3 regions of the Arthrobacter sp. 05L428 genome follow, and region 3 is predicted to be linked to each of the others. Evidence: predicted binding sites of a transcription regulator. Region 3 holds the regulator's gene; each other region holds the start of a gene.

Region 1 (7,084 bases), on a different contig from region 3:
CGGAGCTGATCGAGCCGGTCGGCAGCCTGTTTTAGCGGACGGGCCGGCAGGCTTGGCTCCGTTCCCGGCCATGTTTGGCTCTGCAGGGCCGAGACAAAGGTACATTTGACTCGATTAGAATCTGGTTCTGCCATGGGGGGCAATGGTGACAATTTTGGGTCGTGAGTCGGCTACCGCGGTCTTTCGAATAAGGCGAAAAGCGAGTGGGCTGCGGTGGATCATCCTAAGCACCGTACTCGCTGTGATGGGCCTTCTCGGCGTATGGATTACCATCCCGGAATGGATCAACGTGCTCCTGGCGGCAATCTCATTTGCCTTGTTGTACATGGAGGTGCGTGCCCACCGTCGCTCCGTTGCCTCGACGGTGTTTGAACCGCGCATTAGCGATTCCTTCGAAAGTTTCGTGCCGACGACTAGCAGCCACGGTCGGTTCACCTATCGCAAGTTCCCGCACGGATCCTTCCTCTCGGACGACTTGGTGAGCTCGGCCATACAGGACGGACTGGAGGCGCGACTGGAATCCAAACCGTTCACGATGCCCCCGTCCCTGAGCGCCCTCGGCCAACGCTTTCTCGACGACAAGATCAAGGTTAGGCATGTCTTTGACGGGCCTATCCTTGGATGGAACTCGAACGTTGGGGTAGGGCCGGCTGCGTCTGAGCTGCCTCGCTGGATAGATTTTCAGCCCGCAACCTACTTTCAGCACATCGCAACGGACCAGCTTGCGCTCCACGACGTAAGCCGGGCCGGTCGTTTCACCGAAGACCACGGACGAAGGCTTTTCATTACCCGACGCGGGGCGCTCAGGGACTTCCACGACTCATGGCTTGTAAACGTGGTGGGGACCTCAGTCATGGCATTCACGAGCGATGGCAAGCTGCTCATAGTGGATCAAGGAATTCATAACCTAAACAGCGGCGGTCAGTTGGCTCCGAGTGGCTCGGGTGCGCTGGAGCCCAAGGATTTTCAGGGCCGCGCTTCGCTTCCCTTGGCGGAACTGGCGGCCAACGGGGCCAACCGTGAGTTGCAGGAAGAAGCTGGAGTTCTGGCCAATGAGATCCAAGAGAGCTACTTCCTAGGCTTCGGACGCTGGCTTGAAAAGGCGGCGCGTCCCGAACTCATGACATTGAGTTTGCTCTCCGTGGACTCGCACGTTCTGGAACAGCGGATGACGGGGAAACTCGAGAGACCGTTCGTTCGCGGACGGACATTCACCAGGCTTGTGGGTGAACCGAGCGAATGGGGATCGTCGCCGGAAACAATGCTCGAGCCCCAGTACCGGGGAAGACTCTCCCTGCCGCTTTCAGTGGGGCTTGCCCTTTTGAAAGAATTCGTCGCAGCGGGCGGCCCGTCTGCAGAAGTGTTTTCGAGCCAGGTCATCGGCGGCGACTAGACCGTGACCTTGCCGCCGGCGTCGACCGTCCAAGTGGGGTTGAAGGCGACCTCCCAGCGGAAACCGTCCGGGTCCGCGAAGTAGCCCGTATAGCCGCCCCAGGGCTGGGTCTTCGGCGCGGCCACGACGACGGCGCCGGCGGCCTCCGCCTGGCGCATCGCCTGGTCCACCTCGTCAGCGCTGCCCACGTTGTGGCTCAGGGTGATGCAGGGGATGCCGGCCGGGGGATCGGTGGCGGCCTCGGCCTGCATCTGCCCGGCGTCCCAGAGCGAGAGGATAAGCCCGTGGTTGACCTGCAGGAAGAGCACCTCGCCGGAAACCTCCCGGTGGACCGGCCACCCGAGGCCCTCCACGTAGAAGCGGCGCGAGGCGTCAACGCTGCGGACACCCAATGAGATGAAGTCGACTCGTGGTTGCATCGTTCGATACTGTCATGCACATGTCCACACATCACCGTGACGCCAAAGACGCCCAGGCCGATAAGGAACAACTCGCCGCCGTGCGGGTGGCGGTCGACGAGGTGGACGAACAGATCGTCGCGCTGATCGGCCGGCGCGAACGGCTTATCCGGATTGCCGGCACCCTGAAGGCGGACAGTGCCGAGGTGCGGGCGCCCGGCCGCGTGGAGCGGGTCCTAGAACACGTCAAGGCGACGGCTGAGCAGAAGGACATCGACACCGAGATCGTCGAACAGACCTACCGGGCCATGATCGATGCCTTCATCCGGCTTGAGCTGGACGTCTACAAAGCTTCCAGCTAGGGCTGGTCGACTCAGCTAGAGCGACTCTTCGACGGGCACGTTGGCCTGGTACTCCCGGCCCTCACAATCGCTGTAGGCCGTCATCAGATGGCCCTTGGCCAGCCCCATCACCGTGCTCAGCGGAAAGTTGCCGGTGATGGTGTTGCCGGAGTGCTCCACACCCTTGAGGTCGAAGTTCTCTTCCGTGCCGTCATGGCTGAAACAGAAGAAAGAAACTGCCTCGCCGTTCATGAACTCGATTTCCATCCGGCGCTGGTGCGAATGGTCCGGGGTGGCCGCCACGAGCCCCACCACATAGGCCCCGGAACTCGGGATATTCCCGTCTATATCGAACTTCGCCACCAAGGTTGAATCCTTGGCGGCGATGCTTACGTGCTTCAGGAGTGCGCTATGGGAGCTCATAGCTCAATCCTGCTACCTGCGCTTGCGTCCGTCCACCCCCATCTAGGTTTTGTCCCGGGCCCGGCGTAGACTTGAATTGTTCGAAGATATATTCGAATACCCTCTCAAGATTCTTGCCAGAGGTCAGCGTATTCCGGGAGGCACCATGGGGATGTTCAGCGAGTCGGTGGACGTCGCGTGCACCCCGTCCGGCCAGCCGCTGTCCCTTGCCTGGGGCGGCCGGCACTACGACGTCTGCGCCGAACCGGTCCGCTGGTTTGAGCGGCGGCAGTGGTGGGCCGAGGAGCAGCGGGCTCCGCTGGGCAGCGGCCCGGGACTGGTGGACCACGAGATCTGGCGGATCCAGGTCCGGGACGCCGGTAACACGGAGGACACCCTCACCCTGGACCTGAGCCGTCATCTGGGCAGCGGTCGCTGGCGGCTGCTGCGGATCCACGATGCCCTGCGCACTATCAGGAAGCCCGAGTCGGCATGAGCTTCACCCACCTGCACGTTGCCACCGCCTTCAGCGCCCATTACGGGGTGTCCTGGCCGGAGGAACTGGCTGCTGCCGCCGCCGCGGACGGGGCCACGGCGCTCGCCTGCACGGACCGTGACGGGCTTTACGGCACGGTCAAGCACCTGAAAGCCTGCATGGCGGCAGGGCTTGACCCAGTCGTGGGGGTGGACCTGGCAGTCTTCGACGACGACGGCGACCTCCGAACCCAGCTCGGCGGCCGCGTCGTCGTATTGGCGCACGGGCACAACCGCGGCGCCGGCTACCGGGCGCTGTGCCGGCTGGTCTCCGACGCCCACGCCCGCACCACGGGCAAGGCCGGAGGAACGGTGCCCGTCGCGGTGACCAGGGCGGAACTGGCCTCCCGCGCCCTCGACCCGCAGACCCTCGAACCGGTGCTCACCGTGCTGATCGGCCCGGACTCCGACGTCGGCCGCGCGATGGGCGGCCGGCGCTACCTCCGGCCCCGCACGCTCTTCAAGCGCTGGCTGGACGCCATGCCGGCGGGAACTCTCGCCGCTGAGGTCGTCTCGCAGCTCAGCCCGCCCGGCGAGCCGCTGAGCACGGCCCACGCGGTGCGAATGCTCAAGCTCGCCGCGGAACACGCAGTCCCCGCGGTGCTGAGCAACGCCGTGCGCTACTGTGCCGAGGACGGTGCCGCGACGGCGGACGTGCTGGACTCCGCCCGGACACTGAAATCCCTGCCCGAGCTCTCCGCCGCGCCGCAGCTGCAACCCAACGGGCAGGCCTGGCTGAAATCCTCCGCGCAGATGCTGCGGCTGGGCCAGGAAATCATGCACGCCGCCGGCTACGGCGCCGCGGACCTCAAGAGCCTGCTGGCACACACCGAGGCGCTCGCGGACCGCTGCCGGATGGATCCGGTCACGGACATGGGATGGAAGCAGCCCGTGGTCCCGGAGGCCTCGGTGATCGGAATTGCGGGGGACCCGCTCGTGGAACTCACGCAGCGCTGCGAGGCCGGCATCAGCCGGCGCTTCCCCGGGATCGCCGGCAAGCCAGCCGAAGAAATGCGCGCCCGGCTGGAGCACGAACTGCGGATCATCGACAGTCTTGGTTTTGCCTCCTATTTCCTGACGGTGGCCGAAGTGTCCCGGATGATCCTGGACATGGGGGTCCGGGCGGCAGCCCGCGGCTCGGGCGCCTCCAGCCTGGTCAATTTCCTGATCGATGTCAGCCAGGTCAACCCGCTGCAGCACGACCTCATCTTTGAACGATTCCTGTCCCGGGACCGCGCCACCCTGCCGGACATCGACATCGACGTCGAAAGCGCCGAACGGCACAACGTCTACCGGAGGATCTTTGAGCGCTTCGGCTCCGAACGCGTCACGCTGATGAGCATGCAGAACGGCTACCGCGCCCGCGGGGCCGTCCGCGACGCCGGCCTGGCCCTTGGCATGGACGGCGGCGACATCGACGAGATCGCCAAACAGCTGTGGCGGTTTTCGGCCCGGAACTTCCGTGAGGCCCTGGTGGAGAAGCCGGAGCTGAAGGAATTCGCCGGCCGGGTGGAGCAGCGGGACTTCACCGAAAACCAGCAACTGGACCTGTTGGTGGACCTGACCGAACGGCTGGACCGGCTGCCGCGGCACATCTCGATGCACCCCTGCGGGGTCATCCTGGGCGATGCGACACTGCTGGACCGCACCCCCGTGCAGCCCAGCGGCCTGGGCCTGCCGATGAGCCAGTTCGACAAGCACGACATGGATCCGATGGGCATGCTCAAGCTCGATGTCCTTGGCGTCCGGATGCAGAGTGCCATGGCGTTCGCGGTCCGGGAGGTGATCCGGCTGCACCCGTCCAAGGCCGAGGTGGTGGCGGCCGGCCGCCACCCCGCAGGCCCGGACGGCGCCGGCCCGGACTACATCGCAGCCGACGGCCGCATCGACCTCAACGCCGTCCCGCTCGACGACGAACCCACCTATGAGCTGATCCGCAGCACCCACACTCTGGGCTGCTTCCAGATCGAATCCCCGGGCCAGCGGGAACTTATCGGCAAGCTGGCGCCCCGGGAATTCAACGACCTCATCATCGACATCTCGCTGTTCCGGCCGGGGCCGATGAAGTCGGACATGGTCCGGCCCTTCCTGGAACACCGGCACGGCTTCGCGCCGGAGGTCTACCCGCACCCGGACCTCAAGCCGGTGCTGCAGGAGACGCACGGCGTCACCGTCTTCCATGAGCAGATCCTCAAAACCTTCGACGTCATGACCGGCTGCGGGCTGGCCCGAGCCGATGAATTCCGGCGGGCCCTCGGCAACGAGGTCCTCGAGGGACGGGTGGAGGAATTCTTCCGCCGCGAAGCCCGGGCCCGGAACTACACCCCCGAGGTGGTGGACAAGGTCTGGGGGACGCTGAAAGCCTTTGGCAGCTTCGGTTTTTGCAAGGCCCACGGCGCCGCCTTCGCCGTGCCCACCTACCAGTCGGCGTGGCTCAAGACCCACCACCCTGAAGCCTTCCTGGCCGGGCTCTGGGAACACGACCCGGGGATGTACCCCAAGCGGCTGCTGGTGGCCGAAGCCCGGCGGCTGGGGATCCCCATCCTGCCGCTGGACATCAACCGCAGCCACGCCGAATACCGGGTGGAACGGGTGGACACCGGCCCGGACCGGGGCAAGCTCGGCATCCGGCTGAGCCTGAACGGCATTTTCGGGCTTTCCGGGGCCGAGCTGAAACGGATTGTGGCCGGCCAGCCCTATGATTCCCTCGCGGACCTGCGTGCCCGCACCCGGCTCAGCAAGCCGAGCATCCAGCGCCTGGCGCAACTGGGCGCCTTCGACTCGCTGCACCGCTCCTCCGGCAGCACCGCCAACCGGGCCGACCTGGTCCAGCACCTGCAGCAGCTGCAGGGCAGGCCGCAGCGCAAGGGGGTCGAGGTCATCGAGGGGCAGTTGGCCTTGCCGCTGGGCGACGTCGAGCTCAGGAACCTGAAGGGCGGCCTGCCGGCCCCTACGCTGGTGGAAACAGTGCGCGCCGAACTGGACCTGTTGGCCCTGGATGTCAGCGGACACCTGATGGACAGCCACCGCCCCTTGCTGGACCGGCTGGGCGTTACGACGGCGGACAAGCTGCTGGGACTGCGCAACGGTACCGAGGTGCTGGTGGCCGGGGTGCGGGTGGCCACCCAGACCCCGCCGATGCGCGGCGGCAGGCGGGTGGTGTTCATCAGCATCGATGACGGCACCGGCTGCGTGGACTCGGTCTTCTTCCATGAGGCCCAGGAACAGTCCGGTCCGCTGCTGTTCGGCACCCGGCTGCTGTTGATCCGCGGTACCACCCGGCGGACCGGGCCGCGGGGCATCAGCGTCAGCGCCTCGATGGCCTGGGACCTCAGTCGGACCGAGACGCTGCCCTTCCCGGCGCCCGCCGCCAACCGGACGGCTGCTGCCGAGCCCGGCGCCGGCGGAGCTGCCGCCCCCGCGCAGGGCCGTCCTGAGCACCCGGTCCAGGGCCCGCTGGACGGGATCCGCCGGACCCTGGCCATCACCGGGTTCTCCGGCTAAGCGGCGGCAAAACGCCTGCCGGCCGGCGGCCTGCCGCGTTGGTTGGCCTATCCGGAACCCGATAGCATGGACGAGGCTGGCTGTGGTCCCCGTACGCCACAAGCTACGAAGCCTTAACTTTGAATAGGAGACACCCGTGTCAGATGCCCAGCAGATCACCCTTATCGTCGACGGCGAAGAGACCAAGGTGACTACCGGGACCACCGGCGCGGAACTCTTTTTTGAGCGCCGCGACGTCGTTGTGGCCCGCGTCAACGGCGAGCTGAAAGACCTGGACCAGCCGCTGCCCGAGGGTGCAGCGATTGAAGGCGTCACCATCGATTCCCCGGACGGCCTCAACGTCCTGCGCCACTCCACCGCCCACGTCATGGCCCAGGCCGTGCAGCAGTTGCGCCCCGACGCCAAGCTCGGCATCGGCCCGTACATCACCGACGGCTTCTACTTCGATTTCGACGTCGAGGAGCCGTTCACCCCGGAAGACCTGCGCCAGCTGGAAAAGATGATGCAAAAGA
Region 2 (7,084 bases), on a different contig from region 3:
TCGCGAACGACCTGCTGAAGATCAGCTGGTCGCGGCCGATGCGTTCCTCTTCGAGCGGGATGCAGGGCGTCCCCCGCAGTTCCAAGACCGTGCGCATAAGCACCACCGAGAAACGGTCCCTGATCCGGACCGGGTCCGCCCTGGCAAGGTCAAGCACGGTATGGATCCCCAGCGCGTTCAACCGTTTGGTCAGGCGCGTGGAAACGCCCCAGAGCTCGATCACGGACAGGCCGGCCATGAGACGTTCCTGCCGGTCGGCGGGAACGGAATCCCAGTGGCAGACGCCGTCGAACGCCGGGTTGTGTTTGGCCCACTTGTTGGCCAGTTTCGCCAGGGTCTTGGTCCCGGCAATGCCGACGCACACCGGAACACCGACGTTCCGCCGGACCGCCGTCTTCATGGCCTGCCCCAGCAGCAGCAGTTCCTCCGGGTTTCCGCGCACGCCCAGGAAGGCCTCGTCAATGCTGTAGACCTCCAGCCAGGCCGAATACCGGCCCAGGAGTTCCATCACCCGCGCGCTGATGTCGCCATAGAGCTCGTAATTGCTGGACTTGGCCACGAGCCCCCACTCCTTGGCCCGCGGGGCGAGTTTGAACCACGGTTCCCCGAGCGGGATGCCGAGGGCCTTTGCCTCGGGCGAACGGGTGACGGCGCAACCATCGTTGTTGGACAGCACGACCACCGGTCTGCCCTCCAGTGAGGGATCAAACGCGCGTTCGGCGCTGGCATAGAAGCAGTTCACATCCACGAGGGCAATACTGCCGCCGGGCCGGGCCTCAGGCATGGGGCTCAGACATTGGTCTCAGACATGGTGCAGGCACCGGGTGGCGACGCCCCAGATGACCAGGTCGGAGAGGGCGGGGACCCGGATGTCGGGGTAGCGCGGGTTGTCCGCCTGCAGGACCACGCCTGACGGGGTGACGCGGAGGCGCTTGACGGTGAGTTCGCCGTCGAGGACGGCGACGACGACGCACCCGTCGCGCGGCTCGAGCGCCCGGTTGACGATCAACTCGTCCCCGTCGCTGATGCCGGCGCCCTCCATCGAGTCCCCTGACACCCGCACGACGTAGGTGCTGGTGATGTCCTTGATCAGGTGCTCGTTGAGGTCGATCCTGCCGTCAAAGTAGTCCTGCGCCGGCGACGGATAGCCGGCGGCGACCGCCACCGGCGAGACCAGGACCGACAGCAGGGAAGTGCCCGCATCTATCACGCGGGGCCCGATGATTACGCCCACAACACACCCTTTTTCGAATATATGTTCGAATTAAAGTGTAGCCCCGGGGGCTGACATTTGACCGACCCTGCTGAAGGTTCCGGCCGGACGTGCGGGCACGGGCCCGGGAGCAGGGGTCTGGGGGATCAGGCGGCCTCGTACGGGGTGCCGAACAGCGTGACTCCCCATTCCGGGTTGTGCAGCACAATGCCGCTTTCCCGGCGCGCAAACTGAAGCGGAGCCTGAAGGTAGCGCTTCATCCGTGCTTGTTCCTGGTCCCACGGGAAGTTGCACGTGCCCACAAAGCTTTCCAGTGTCCGCGGGTCCGGTGTGATTGTTTCGCCGGCAATGCCGACCCTGACCACGTACGAAGCGCAGCGGATCCGCACTGTCATCAGTGCGTGGCCACCCACGCTGCTGAACCTTACGGCGTAGTCGCCGGAACTCAGTCCCGGACCCCGGGGCACAGAGGCCGGCATCATCGAGCCTGAAGTGAAGTACTGGCACTCAAGGGGCCCGTTGGCCGCGGCGACCCCGGCATGCTGCGGCAGGCATTCATCTGCACCGTGCCGGGCGGGGGCTGGCGGAACGGGCGGCGCCGGCGCCAGGGTCATGCCCGGCGACAGTCCGGCTCCCGTCCCGGCCGCGGCCGAGGCTGCCGGCAGCTTGGTCAGTGCTGGCTCGCCGGCCGGCTCCGCCGGCGGAGCCGAACCGCAGCCCGCCGTCACCGCCCCAATGACGAGGCACGCCACGGACAGCAGCGTCGGCGTCATGCGTTGTCGACAGCGTGCGTTTCCCCCGGGCGCGGCCATGATCCGAACACTAGGGGGCCGGGGGCGTCGCGGCAAGTACCCGCCGGGCCAAGCCGGCGGTCGCTGTTCCCGGCGTTATTCGAACCTCGACGGATCGCCCATGCCGTGGCGGACGACCTCGGCGACGCCGCTGGAGAAATCAATGACGGTTGTCGGCTCGGCTCCGCAGTCCCCGGAGTCAATGACGGCGTCCACCACATGGTCCAGCCTCTCCTTGATTTCCCAGCCCTGGGTCAGCGGCTCTTCCTCGTCCGGGAGCAGCAGCGTGCTGGAGAGCAATGGCTCGCCGAGTTCGGCCAGCAGCGCCTGGACCACCTTGTTGTCCGGGATGCGCACACCGACCGTCTTTTTCTTGGGGTGCAGCAGCCGCTTCGGCACTTCCTTGGTAGCGGGCAGGATGAAGGTGTAGCTGCCCGGCGTCACGGCCTTGATGCTGCGGAACACGTCGTTGTCGATCTGGACAAACTGGCCGAGCTGGGCAAAGTCCTTGCAGACCAGAGTGAAGTGGTGCTTATCGTCCAGGTGCCGGATGGCGCGGATCCTGTCCAGCGCGTCCCGGTTTCCCAGCTGTGCGCCGAGGGCGTAGCAGGAGTCGGTCGGGTAGGCGATCAGGCCGCCGGACTTGACCATCTCCACCACCTGCGTGATGGATCGCGGCTGCGGGTTGTCGGGGTGCACATCGAAATATCTCGCCATGGCACGAGCTTACGCCCGCGGCTGGCCCGCGCGGCGCGGCAGCTCCGGCCGTCGACGGCCCCGGCTTGTGCACAGACAATTCTGTCTGGTAGCTTCGTTCGGCATAGACAGTCCTGTCTAGGTCCGCAGGCGGAAGCGTGGACCGGCGAACCAGCAGCGAGAGCGAGCCCCGAATGCGATCCATGGCAGGCAAGACGGTCCTGATCACCGGTGGCACCGGCGGAATCGGGAAGGCCACAGCGCTGGGTCTGGCGGCCCGGGGCGCCCGGGTGGCCATCACGGGACGCGACGCTGACCGGGCGGCGCGGGCAGCGGAGGAGATCCGCACGGTAGCGTCGGCCCCCGTCGAGGTGTTCATCGCAGATTTGTCGTCCCAGCAGGAGGTCCGCCGCCTGGCCGACGAGGTGCTGCAGGCCCTGGACCGCCTCGATGTCCTGGTCAACAATGTGGGCGGATTCTGGAACAGCCGCCGCACCACCGTTGACGGACTCGAACACACCTTCGCGCTCAACCACCTCGCGCCTTTCCTGCTCACCAACCTGCTCCTGGAGCGGTTGCAGGAGAGCGGGCCGGCACGGGTCGTGACAGTCTCCTCAGGGGCCCAGGCCATGGGCCGCATGGACTTCGCGGATCTGCAGGGCGAACACTCCTACTCGGGCCAGCGCGCGTACAACCAATCGAAACTGGCGAATGTCCTGTTCACCTACGGCCTTGCCGCCCGGCTCGCCGGCACCAGGGTGACGGCAAACGCGCTGCACCCCGGGGTGGTGGCGACAGCGTTCGGCGCGGAAGATCCGGGCCGGGTGCAGGCGTTCCTGACGCCGCTGATCCAGCGCTGGATGAAGACTCCGGAGCAAGGCGCCCGGACCTCCATACACCTCGCCTCGGCGCCCGAGCTTGACAATGTCACGGGCCAGTACTTTGCCAACAGCACAGCCAGGAAATCATCAAAACGCAGTTACAACCAGGCCGATGCCGACCTCCTCTGGCGGCTCAGCAGCGCGCTGGTAGGCCTCGAACCCGATTCTGAAAGAAGCACAAACTTTCCATGACCGCACACCGCACGCTCGTCGTCGTCGCCCACCCTGACCTGGCGGCGTCCCGGATCACCGCGCAGCTCGCCGCCGCCATCAGGGACCTCGACGGCGTGACCGTCCGGGAACTCGCCTCCGCGTACCCGGACCGGCGCGTCGACGCCGCCCGGGAGCAGGAACTCCTGCGCGGGCATGACACCATCGTCCTGCAGTTCCCGTGGCACTGGTACTCCGTTCCAGGTGTGCTGAAGGAGTGGATGGACCAGGTGCTCACCTACGGTTTCGCCTACGGCGCCGGCGGGGACGCCCTGCACGGCAAGCGGCTGCAGCTGGTCATCTCCACCGGCGGCCCCGAATCCTCATATACGCCGACGGGGCACAACCGCTTCACCATGGCCGAGCTGCTGCGTCCCCTAGAGGCCACCGCGCACCTCTGCGGCTTGGAAATGGCAGACCCGCTGGTCCTGCATGCGGCCCCGAGGGTGACGGCGGAGGAACTGACCGCGCACGCCGCGCGCTACCGGGAGCTGCTCTCGGCCGTCCCCGCCGCCGCGCGCTGAGCGGTGAGCTTCCTGGGCTGCGGGCAGCCCTGTAGCCGGGCAGCCGCTAGGCCTGCTGCTGCTCGCGGTTCTGTTCCTCGTGGTGGATCCGCTCGTCCAGCTGCCGCAGCGGTTCGCCGCTGCCGCTCCACTGCTTGGCGATGATTTCCGCGGCGATGGACACCGCCGTCTCCTCCGGGGTCCGTGCGCCGAGGTCCAGGCCCACGGGGCTGTGCAGCCGGGCCAGTTCCGCCCCGCCCAGCCCCGCCTCTCGCAGGCGCCTCATTCTGTCCTCGTGGGTACGCCGCGAGCCCATGGCACCGACGAAGGCCACCGGCCGTCCGCGCAGGGCCACCTCCAAGAGCGGAATGTCGAATTTCGGGTCGTGCGTGAGCACGCAGATGACGGTCCGTTCATCCACCAGTCCCTGCTCCTGTTGCCGGGAAAGGTAGCGGTGCGGCCATTCGTTGACCACCTCGGCGGCCTCGGGAAACCTGGCCGGCGTGGCGAATACGGCGCGGGCGTCGCAAACCGTCACCCGGTAGCCCAGGAAGGTCCCGAGCCGCGCGAGTGCCGAGGCGAAGTCAATGGCCCCGAAAACGAGCATCCGCGGCGGCGGGGCGTAACTGGTGAAGAAGACCCGCATCCCGCTGTCCAGCCGCTCCCCGTCGGGACCGTAGCTCAGGATGCCGGTACGCCCCGCAGCCAGGTAACCCTGGCAGTCGTCGCCGACGGCGAGGTTGGCCCGCTCGGAGCCCAGGTTCCCCTCGAAGCCGCCCGGTCGCACTACCAGGTGCCGTCCCAGCCAGCTGCTGTCCGGGTGCTCGATCACCGTGGCAACGCCCACCCGCCTTTCATCCTCAATGTCCTGCCGTACGCCGTCGAGCTCGGCGAAGCGCTGCTGCGAGACCGGCTCGACGAAGATGTCGATTATGCCGCCGCAGGTGAGGCCGACGGCGAACGCGTCGTCGTCGCTGATCCCGTACCGCACCAGCACCGGGACGCCGTCGTCCTTGACCTGGGTGGCCAGCTCGTACACGGCGCCCTCGACGCAGCCGCCGGAAACCGATCCCACGGCGGCACCGCCGGCGGTGACCAGCATCGACGCGCCGGGAAGCCGCGGGGCGGACTTGAACGTGTTCACGACGGTGGCCAGGCCGGCAGTCCTGCCCTGCCGCCAGTCCGGCAGGATGGCCTCCAGCACGTCCCGCATGGGCTTCTCCCTAGAGCCTTCCGCAGAGCCGGAGCATCCGGAGGGCCGAGCGCCGGCCGGCCCAGTAAGCCACGCAGGCCACTGCGGCGACCAGGCCGAGGACTTTGCCGGGGCTGGAGAGCTGGTCGGCAGCGATGCCCTTCGCGAGGCTGAAGGCGTCAAGGCTGCCCGACGACGGCCCTGGTGTTTTGGGCCCCGCCGGTGCGGTGCCTGCGGTTGCGGCAGCGGGAGCCGCCGGCGGAGCGGTGCCCGGCCCTGCGGGAGCGGCAGCGGTCGACGCTGCCGCTACGGTCGGGGACTCTCCGACAGTCGGTTCGGCGAGCATGGCCTGCAGGTTGGCCGCGAAGAGCCCCATCATTTGCTCGGTGACGCTGCCGATCACGCTCTTGCCCATCGCCGCGGCCTTGCCGGAGAGCGCCAGATCGGCACTGACCGTCCCGCGCGTCGTGGTCCCCTCTTCCGCCAGGGCCAGCGTGACCTTGGCTTCCGCGGTGCCCTGGCCGCGGGTTTCCTGCGCCTTGCCGCCGAGTACGGCCCGATGCTCGGCGGCGTTCCGCTCCAGGACGTTGAGCAGGCCCCTGTACTGCATGTTCACCGGGCCCAGCTTCACCGTCATGCCCACCTGGTAGGCGTCGTCGGATAGCTTGTTCAGGATCTGCGCGCCAGGGAGGCAACCGGCCACCCGCTCGAAATCCATCAGCGTGTCCCAGACCTTGCCGATCGGTGCAACCACCGAGAAACTGCTGTCAATCTGCATTAGCTGCTCCCTTGACTTGCGATCACTTGTCTTCCACCTATGCGGCCTGCCGGCACGGGCGGGTCGTCGCCCCGGATTGCCGCCGCCAACTCCGCCAGGGCCGTGAAGCTGTGTCCACTGACGAACGCGTCGCAGTAGGGCAGCGCGGCGGCGATCCCGCCGGCCAACGGCTGATAGTTCGGTGCTGCCTTCCGCGGATTCACCCAGACCACCCGGTGCGCGAGCCTGCGCAGCCGGGCCATCTGGGCCCCGACCTGCGCCGGGTCCTCCTGCGCCCAGCCGTCGGAGAAGACCACCACCACGGCACCCCGGGCCAGGCCGCGGCGGCCGTGCTCGTCCACGAATCTCCGGAGGCTCTCGGCGATCCTGGTGCCGCTGGCCCAGTCGGGTGCGGTGGCGGCCGCCTGCGCAAGGGCCAGGTCCGGGTCGCGCTGGGCCAGTTGCCGGGTCAGGCGCGTCAGCCTGGTGGAGAACACGAAGGCCTCCGCCCCGGCCTTCGCGACGGCGCCCTGCAGCAGCGAGAGGAAAATCCGGGAGTACGGTTCCATCGAGCCGGAGACATCGCAGAGCAGCACCAGCTTGCGGCGTTGCTCGCGGCGCCGGGCGTACAGGAGCTTGGGGGAGTCGTAGCCGGAGCGGCGGGCTGCCCGCACGGTGGCCCGGATGTCCAGGCGTGCGCTGCTGTGCGGCGACTTGCGCGTGCGCCGGCTCAGGCGCACGGGTGTTGCCAGCAGGATCCGGGTGGCCAGCCGGCGGATCTCGGCAGCTTCCGCCTCGGTGAGTTCGGCAAAGTTCATCCCGTGCAGGTGTTCTTCCGTGG
Region 3 (7,084 bases):
CATCCAGCGGGACCGTGGCCTCGCCGAAGCGGCGGATGCCGGCCTTATTGCCCAGCGCCGTGCGGAGGACCTCGCCGAAGGTGATGGCGACGTCTTCCACGGTGTGGTGGACGTCGATGTGGGTGTCGCCCGTGGCCTTGACCGTCATGTCGATCAGCGAGTGCTTGCTCAGCGCGGTCAGCATGTGGTCGTAGAACGGTACCGAGGTGCTGATGTCCGAGACGCCGGTGCCGTCCAGGTTGATCTCGACCAGGACGGACGATTCGCTAGTGGTCCGCTCCATGCGTGCGGTCCGGGCAGCGGCTGATCCGGTGTTGCTCATGTGGGTGTCCTTTGGATGTGGCGGGCGCCCGGCGAACGGGGCGGTGTGCGTGGGTCCTGGCTTAAGTCTAGGCGGACTGTACTTCGTGGCCGGTCAGGATCCGTTCCAGGGCTTCCAGAAACGCTGTGGTTTCCGTCTCAGTTCCGGCGGTCACGCGGAGGTGGCCGGGAATGCCGACGTCGCGGATGAGGACGCCGGCGTCGAGCAGACCCTGCCAGGTCTCGTGCGGGTTCTCGAGGCCGCCAAAGAAAACGTAGTTCGAATCCGAAGCGGCCGGCTTGAGGCCCATCCGGGTCAACTCCGTCACGATCCGGTCCCGCTGGCGCTTGATGTCCTCGACGTCTGCCATCAGCGCGACGCGGTGGTGCAGGGCGGCCAGCGCCGTCGCCTGGGTGATGGCGGAGAGGTGATACGGCAGCCGGACCAGCCGCAGGGCATCCGTCACCTCCGGCGCCGCCGCCATGTAGCCGAGCCGGGCGCCGGCCAGGGCGAAGGCCTTGCTCATGGTGCGTGAGACGATCAGCCGCTCCCGGCCGGGCAGCAGCGCCAGGGCGCTCGGCGTCCCGTCGTGGGCGAACTCGTGGTAGGCCTCGTCGACGATGACGATGGTCTGGCTTGCTTCTCCGGCCTCGTAGACCGCCTCGACCACGTCAAGCCCCAGGCCCGTGCCGGTGGGGTTGTTCGGCGAACAGAGGAAGACGACGTTGGGCTTCAGCTCCCTGACCTGGCGGGCCGCCGAGTCGGCGCTCAGCCCGTAGTCCTCGGCGCGTACACCGACGATGTATTCGGTGTCTGTGCCAGCGGCGAGCAGCGGGTACATCGAGTAAGTGGGAGGGAAGCCGAGCGCGGTCCGTCCCGGGCCACCGAAGGCCTGGAGGATTTGCTGCAGTACTTCGTTCGAGCCATTTGCTGCCCAGATGTTCGTGGCGTCCAGTCCGTGGCCGAGATACTCGGCGAGGGCTTCCCGCAGTTCGGTGAACTCGCGGTCCGGGTAGCGGTTCAGTCCCGCAGCGGCCTCCGTCACGGCTTCGGCGATGGCGGCGCGGACGTCCGCCGGGACTCCGTGGGTGTTTTCGTTGACGTTCAGCAGGATGGGGACATCCAGTTGGGGCGCACCGTAGGGGCGCAGTCCCCGCAGATTGGTCCGGAGGGGCAGTCGGTTGAGGCGCTCTAGCTGGTCAGTCACTTGCCCAGTTTAAGTGAGACCCGGCCCCGCCCCGAAACTGTGACCGCGAATGGCCGCCCGGCGGCACCGATGGCCCGGCGCGCCACTCGCCCGGGTAGGGCTTACTTGGAGGGTACGTAGAGCTGCTGGCCGGGGAGGACGCGGCCGGCTCCGAGGTTGTTGAGCTGAACGATGTCGGCGACCACGTCACGGGGGTCGCGCTCCGGGGCGACGGCACCGGCGATGGCCCAGAGTGACTCCCCCGGCTGGACCGTGACGGTGACCGTCGGGGTGAGCGAGAGCTCCGCGGCCGAGTCGGCGGCTTTGGCCGGAGCATTCAGGAAGCCGGACAGTGACAGGACGAGCACGGCCAACAGAACCAGCGGCAGCCCGAAGAAGACGAACCGACCGCGGCGGGTCAGCCGCAGCCGAGCCTGCCGGGCTGGTGCCGCGGGTGCGGCCTCCATGGGGATGGAAACCAGCGAACCGGAAATAGCGCTTACTGCTGACATGAGCTGAGCCCTCCTGGACTTGTCTGTGCCACTGGAAATACCTGTGCCGCCCGGCGTACTCCTCGTACCTGCCGCCAACCGGCCTAACCTTCAAACGCAAAACCCTTGAATGCGAACCCTCAAACCCGAAACTTCGAATACAGAACCGAAACCAGCGGACCGACCCAAGGGTGAAGCTTCGAACACATATTCGAACTTCGCTGTTCCTGTTTTAGCACTTATGAACGAACATTGTCGAGACTCGCTAGAACAAATGTTTGAAAAACCTTGTCGGCTGGCCTACTTTTGAATCACAGGACAACCACTTGTGTTGATGAACATCAGTTGATCAGCGGGGTCTGACATTTTCAGCTCGGCAGGTCCCGGTAGCCACAGCGGCCGGGCGGAATGGAAAGGCATGGCGAACATGGCAGCACAAGCCGCCGGCGGGAGGGCTTCCCAGCGCAGCCCCCAAACCGGCCGGGCGCCGAAAAGCCTGACCGTCCGGCAGAAAAAGATCCTGGAGACCATCCAGCGTTCCGTGACGGACAACGGTTACCCGCCCTCGATGCGCGAGATCGGCGACACGGTCGGGCTCGCCAGCCTCTCCAGCGTCACCCACCAGCTCTCGCAACTGGAAAAGCTCGGCTACCTGCGGCGGGACCCCAAGCGGCCGCGCGCCATGGAAGTCCTCATGCCGCTGACACTGGATGAAGGCACGACCAGGATTTCCGGCGTGGAGAAGTCCAGCGGCCTGCGGGCTGTCGGCGGCCTCGCCGTCTCGGAGCTTGCCAGCGCCACGGACACGGCCATGGTGCCGTTCGTGGGCCGTATCGCCGCCGGCGGGCCGATCCTGGCCGACCAGGTGGTGGAGGACGTGATGCCCCTGCCGCGCCAACTGGTGGGCCACGGCGAACTGTTTATGCTCCGGGTGGCAGGCGATTCGATGATCGACGCCGCCATCTGCGACGGCGACTGGGTCGTCGTCCGACGTCAGAACGATGCCGTCAACGGGGACATCGTGGCCGCCCTGCTCGATGACGAGGCAACGGTCAAGACGTTCCGCCAGCGGGACGGCCACACCTGGCTGCTCCCGCAGAACACCCAGTACGAGCCGATCCTCGGCGACCATGCCGTCATTATGGGCAAGGTCGTCTCGGTGCTGCGCTCCCTGTAGCGCCCCTGCCACACCACTCTCCGGCCGGCCCATCTCCCGGCAGCTCGAAGGCCCCGTCCGCAGTTCCGGACGGGGCCTTCTGCGCTCCCGCCCGGTTCTTGGCACACTGACAGCGCGCCCGCCCGCGCGGTGCCGCGGTGACCCGGCAGTGCCGGTCCCGGGCGCGGAAAAGCGGGCGGGAACGCAAGCGCCGGCCCACATACCCCCGGCCCGGCCCCGGCCGACGGCAGCCTGCGTGGCGGGCCGCTTCACCGGTTACGTGGCGGGCTGCTTGGGGCTCTCCTTGGCGAGGCGTTCCAGGGCGGCCAAGGCCACCGAGGTGTCGGTAGTGGGCCAGAAGGGGGGCAGGGCGGCCCGCAGGAACGCTCCGTACCGTTCGGTGGACAGCCTGGAATCGAGGACCGCCACCACGCCCTTGTCCGACGTCGAACGGATCAGCCGGCCGGCGCCCTGGGCGAGGCGGATGGCCGCGTGGGTCGCCGAGACGCTCATGAAGCCGTTGCCGCCGGACTGGGCCACAGCCCGGGAGCGGGCGGTCATCAATGGATCGTCCGGCCGCGGGAACGGGATCCTGTCAATCACCACCAGGCGGCAGGAGTTCCCGGGCACGTCGACGCCCTGCCAGAGCGACATGGTGCCAAAGAGACAGGTGTCCGGCTCATCGGCGAACTGCTTCACGAGCGCGGTCATGGTCGACTCGCCTTGGCAGAGAATGCTCAGGCCCAGCCGGGGACGCATCGCCTCGGCCGCATCCTCGGCGGCGCGCCGGGAAGAGAAGAGACACAGGGCGCCGCCGCCGGAGGCACGGATCAGCTTCTCGAGCTCATCGAGGGCTTCCGGGGATGTTCCCCGGCCCGGCTTGGGCAGGTGCTTGGCAACGTAGAGGATGCCTTGCTTCGGATATTCGAAGGGCGAACCGACGTCGACGCCCGTCCAGCTGGGTGCGCCCGGGCCCACCAGGCCGAGCCCTCCGGCCGCCGGCTCGAAAGCCGAACCGATCGCCAGGGTTGCCGATGTCAGGACGACTGTATGGTCGGCGAACAGTCCCTCGCGGAGCCGACCGGCGACGCTGAGCGGGGCGATGTTGATCAGGGCCGGCGCGGAGTCATCGGGCTGCGAGTAGCCCTGTTGCGGGTCGAAGCTGCTGTTGCGGGAGAACCAGACCACCTCGCGGTTCTCCTTGGCGGCCAGAAGCCGTTCGCACAGTTCCAGGATCACCATCAGCCGGGACCGCGCAAGCTGCCGGCCGCCGTCGGCCGTGTTGGCGCTGTCCCCCTTTGAATCGGAGAGCGCGGCGCGGCAGGCGTCGCGCAGCTGGTCCACGCAGTCGAGCTGTTCGCTGTTCAGTCCGTTCGGCATCAGGCCGCTGGGAACGCCCTCGATGGCGAGCTCAAGGTTGGACGCGGCGTTATTGAGCGCATCTACCGTGATCCCGGCGTGCTTGCGGGCGCCGGAGGCGGCGGCGTGGACCATGGCCACGGACAGCTGGCCGGACACGGCGCCCGTGACCCGGTCCTGCAGTTCGTGCGCCTCGTCCACCACCACGACGTCGTATTCGGGCAGCACGGCCAGGCCCTCGAAGGCGCTGACGGCCAGCATGGCGTGGTTGGTAACCACCACATCGGCGTCGGCGGCGTTCTGGCGGGCGAGTTCGCTGAAGCATTCGGCGGCGAGCGGGCACTTCTGCGCGCCCAGGCACTCCATGGAGGTAACGGAGACCTGCCGCCAGGCACGGTCGGTCACGCCCGGCATGAGCTCGTCGCGGTCCCCGGTCTGGGTGTCCTCGGCCCATTCGCGGAGCCGGACCACTTCCTTGCCGAGCTGCGAGGACGGGCCGCCCATCGCGGCCGCGAAGTGCGGCACCGAGGTGTCCTCGCCGAGGGAGAACAGTTGGCCCTCGGACGGTTCCTCGGAGGGGAAGCCGCCTTCGAGCTTATGGCGGCAGACATAGTTGGACCGGCCCTTGACCAGTGCGACCTTCACCGGCCGCTCCAGGGCCGGGGTGATGGTCTTGAGCAGCCGGGGCAGGTCCCTGCCGACAATCTGGGTCTGAAGTGCCAGGGTGGCGGTGGAGACAAGGGTGGGCTTGTCGCTGACCAGCGAGTGGGCGATCAGCGGAATCAGGTAGGCCAGGGATTTGCCGGTGCCGGTGCCGGCCTGGACCAGCAGGTGGTCGCCGGTCTCGATCGCGCGCGCCACCTGCCGTGCCATTTCGTGCTGGCCGTCGCGGCTCTGGCCGCCCATGCCGGCGACCGCCCGGTCGAGCAGTTCAACCACGAACTGCTCGCCGGACGGACCGCTTTTAGCCTTGCCTTTAGCCGGGCCGCTTCCGGACGGCGCGCTTTCGGACGGCGCGGCCGCCCCCTCGGCCACCGCTGGTTCAGTCATTGCTGACGAAGGAATCCAGTTCGGCCGCGAGCCCCTCGCGCACCATCACCACGGCTCGGGTGCCGGTCTCCTCGTGGTCGAGGCTGATGATCTCGGCGTCGGTCTCGTGCAGCTTGCTGAGCAGGTCCCCGCGGTTGTACGGGATCATCAGTTCCATCTTGACGCTGGGCCGCGGAATGCCCTCGCTGATGGCCTTGAGCAGCTCCGGGATGCCTTCCCCGGTGCGGGCCGAGACCACAACGTGGCGCGGCTCGCGCTGCTTGAGCCGTTCGATCACGAACGGGTCGGCGGCGTCGGCCTTGTTCAGGACGATGATTTCCGGCACCTTGCGGGCGTCGACTTCGCTGAACACCTTGCGGACGGCCGCAATCTGGCCTTCCGGATCTGGGTGGGAGACGTCGACGACGTGCAGGATCAGGTCCGAGTCGGCGACCTCCTCCAGGGTGGAGCGGAAGGCCTCCACGAGCTGGGTCGGCAGCGAGCGGACAAAGCCCACGGTGTCGGCGAGGGTGTACCCCAGGCCGTCCGAGGTTTCGGCCTTGCGGACCGTCGGGTCCAGGGTGGCGAACAGGGCGTTCTCCACCAGGACGCCGGCGTCGGTCAGGCGGTTCAGCAGCGAGGACTTACCGGCGTTGGTGTAGCCGGCGATCGCCACCGACGGCACGGCATTACGACGCCGGTTGGCCCGCTTCGTTTCCCGGGCCGGCTTCATCGCGGCGATTTCGCGCCGCAGCTTGGCCATCCGGGTGCGGATCCGGCGGCGGTCCAGCTCGATCTTGGTTTCACCGGGGCCGCGCGAACCCATGCCGGCTCCGGCGCCGCCCACCTGGCCACCGGCCTGGCGGGACATCGACTCACCCCAGCCGCGCAGGCGCGGGAGCAGGTATTCGAGCTGCGCCAGTTCCACCTGGGCCTTGCCCTCGCGGCTCTTGGCGTGCTGGGCGAAGATGTCCAGGATCAGGGCCGTGCGGTCGATGACTTTGACCTTGACGATGTCTTCCAGGCTGCGGCGCTGGGAGGGGGCGAGTTCGGCGTCGACCACCACCGTGTCGGCGCCGGTGGACATCACGATGTCCTTGAGCTCCTGGGCCTTGCCGGAGCCCAGGAAGGTGCCAGGGTCGGGCTTGGCGCGGCGCTGGACGAGCCCGTCGAGCACCTCGGAACCGGCCGTTTCCGCGAGGGCTGCCAGTTCGCGCAGGGAGTTCTCGGCATCGGCGAGGGTGCCTTCTGTCCAGAGCCCGGCAAGCACAACGCGCTCGAGGCGCAGCTGCCGGTACTCGACTTCGGTGACATCTTCGAGTTCCGTCGACAGGCCTGCGGTTCGGCGCAGCGCGTGGCGCTCCTCGAGGTCCTGTTGGTCGCCGTCGTAGCTGCTGTGTTCCTCATCCAGCCGCGAAATCGCCTGGGCCTTGCCGAACACCGCCCTGGACTCGCCGGGGTGCCCGGCGTCGGCGCTGCGTCCGGTCTTCGGGGCAGGGGCGTCTTTGGAGAGGATCCGGTCGATGACAGCCTGGATTTCCGCAGGGCTCATGTCCTGGGCG

What was found. The regulator LexA, encoded in region 3, represses DNA repair genes until DNA is damaged. The targets are predictions, from matches to a motif close to TCGAACANNTGTTCGA.
Region 1: AC1DH3_RS05440 (DUF6504 family protein) is a predicted target of LexA. The motif match lies at 2,636-2,651, and genes of this name have one in related genera.
Region 2: AC1DH3_RS12500 (LexA family protein) is a predicted target of LexA. The motif match lies at 1,248-1,263, and genes of this name have one in related genera.

The regions. Positions count from the first base shown of each region.
Region 1 covers NZ_JBFTNW010000001.1:1,161,582-1,168,665, forward strand. The annotation lists gene AC1DH3_RS05415 (SOS response-associated peptidase) at 1-35, shown strand, start outside; gene AC1DH3_RS05420 (hypothetical protein) at 242-1,393, shown strand; gene AC1DH3_RS05425 (VOC family protein) at 1,390-1,812, opposite strand; gene AC1DH3_RS05430 (chorismate mutase) at 1,827-2,153, shown strand; gene AC1DH3_RS05435 (hypothetical protein) at 2,169-2,555, opposite strand; gene AC1DH3_RS05440 (DUF6504 family protein) at 2,701-3,030, shown strand; gene AC1DH3_RS05445 (DNA polymerase III subunit alpha) at 3,027-6,572, shown strand; gene thrS (threonine--tRNA ligase) at 6,709-7,084, shown strand, end outside.
Region 2 covers NZ_JBFTNW010000006.1:135,768-142,851, reverse strand. The annotation lists gene AC1DH3_RS12505 (Y-family DNA polymerase) at 1-784, opposite strand, end outside; gene AC1DH3_RS12500 (LexA family protein) at 803-1,234, opposite strand; gene AC1DH3_RS12495 (hypothetical protein) at 1,360-1,986, opposite strand; gene AC1DH3_RS12490 (L-threonylcarbamoyladenylate synthase) at 2,101-2,721, opposite strand; gene AC1DH3_RS12485 (SDR family NAD(P)-dependent oxidoreductase) at 2,904-3,773, shown strand; gene AC1DH3_RS12480 (NAD(P)H-dependent oxidoreductase) at 3,770-4,315, shown strand; gene AC1DH3_RS12475 (XdhC family protein) at 4,362-5,507, opposite strand; gene AC1DH3_RS12470 (SRPBCC family protein) at 5,518-6,264, opposite strand; gene AC1DH3_RS12465 (vWA domain-containing protein) at 6,264-7,084, opposite strand, start outside.
Region 3 covers NZ_JBFTNW010000011.1:50,504-57,587, forward strand. The annotation lists gene hisB (imidazoleglycerol-phosphate dehydratase HisB) at 1-322, opposite strand, end outside; gene AC1DH3_RS16065 (histidinol-phosphate transaminase) at 390-1,508, opposite strand; gene AC1DH3_RS16070 (LysM peptidoglycan-binding domain-containing protein) at 1,610-1,954, opposite strand; gene lexA (transcriptional repressor LexA) at 2,406-3,155, shown strand; gene AC1DH3_RS16080 (ATP-dependent DNA helicase) at 3,411-5,543, opposite strand; gene hflX (GTPase HflX) at 5,536-7,084, opposite strand, start outside.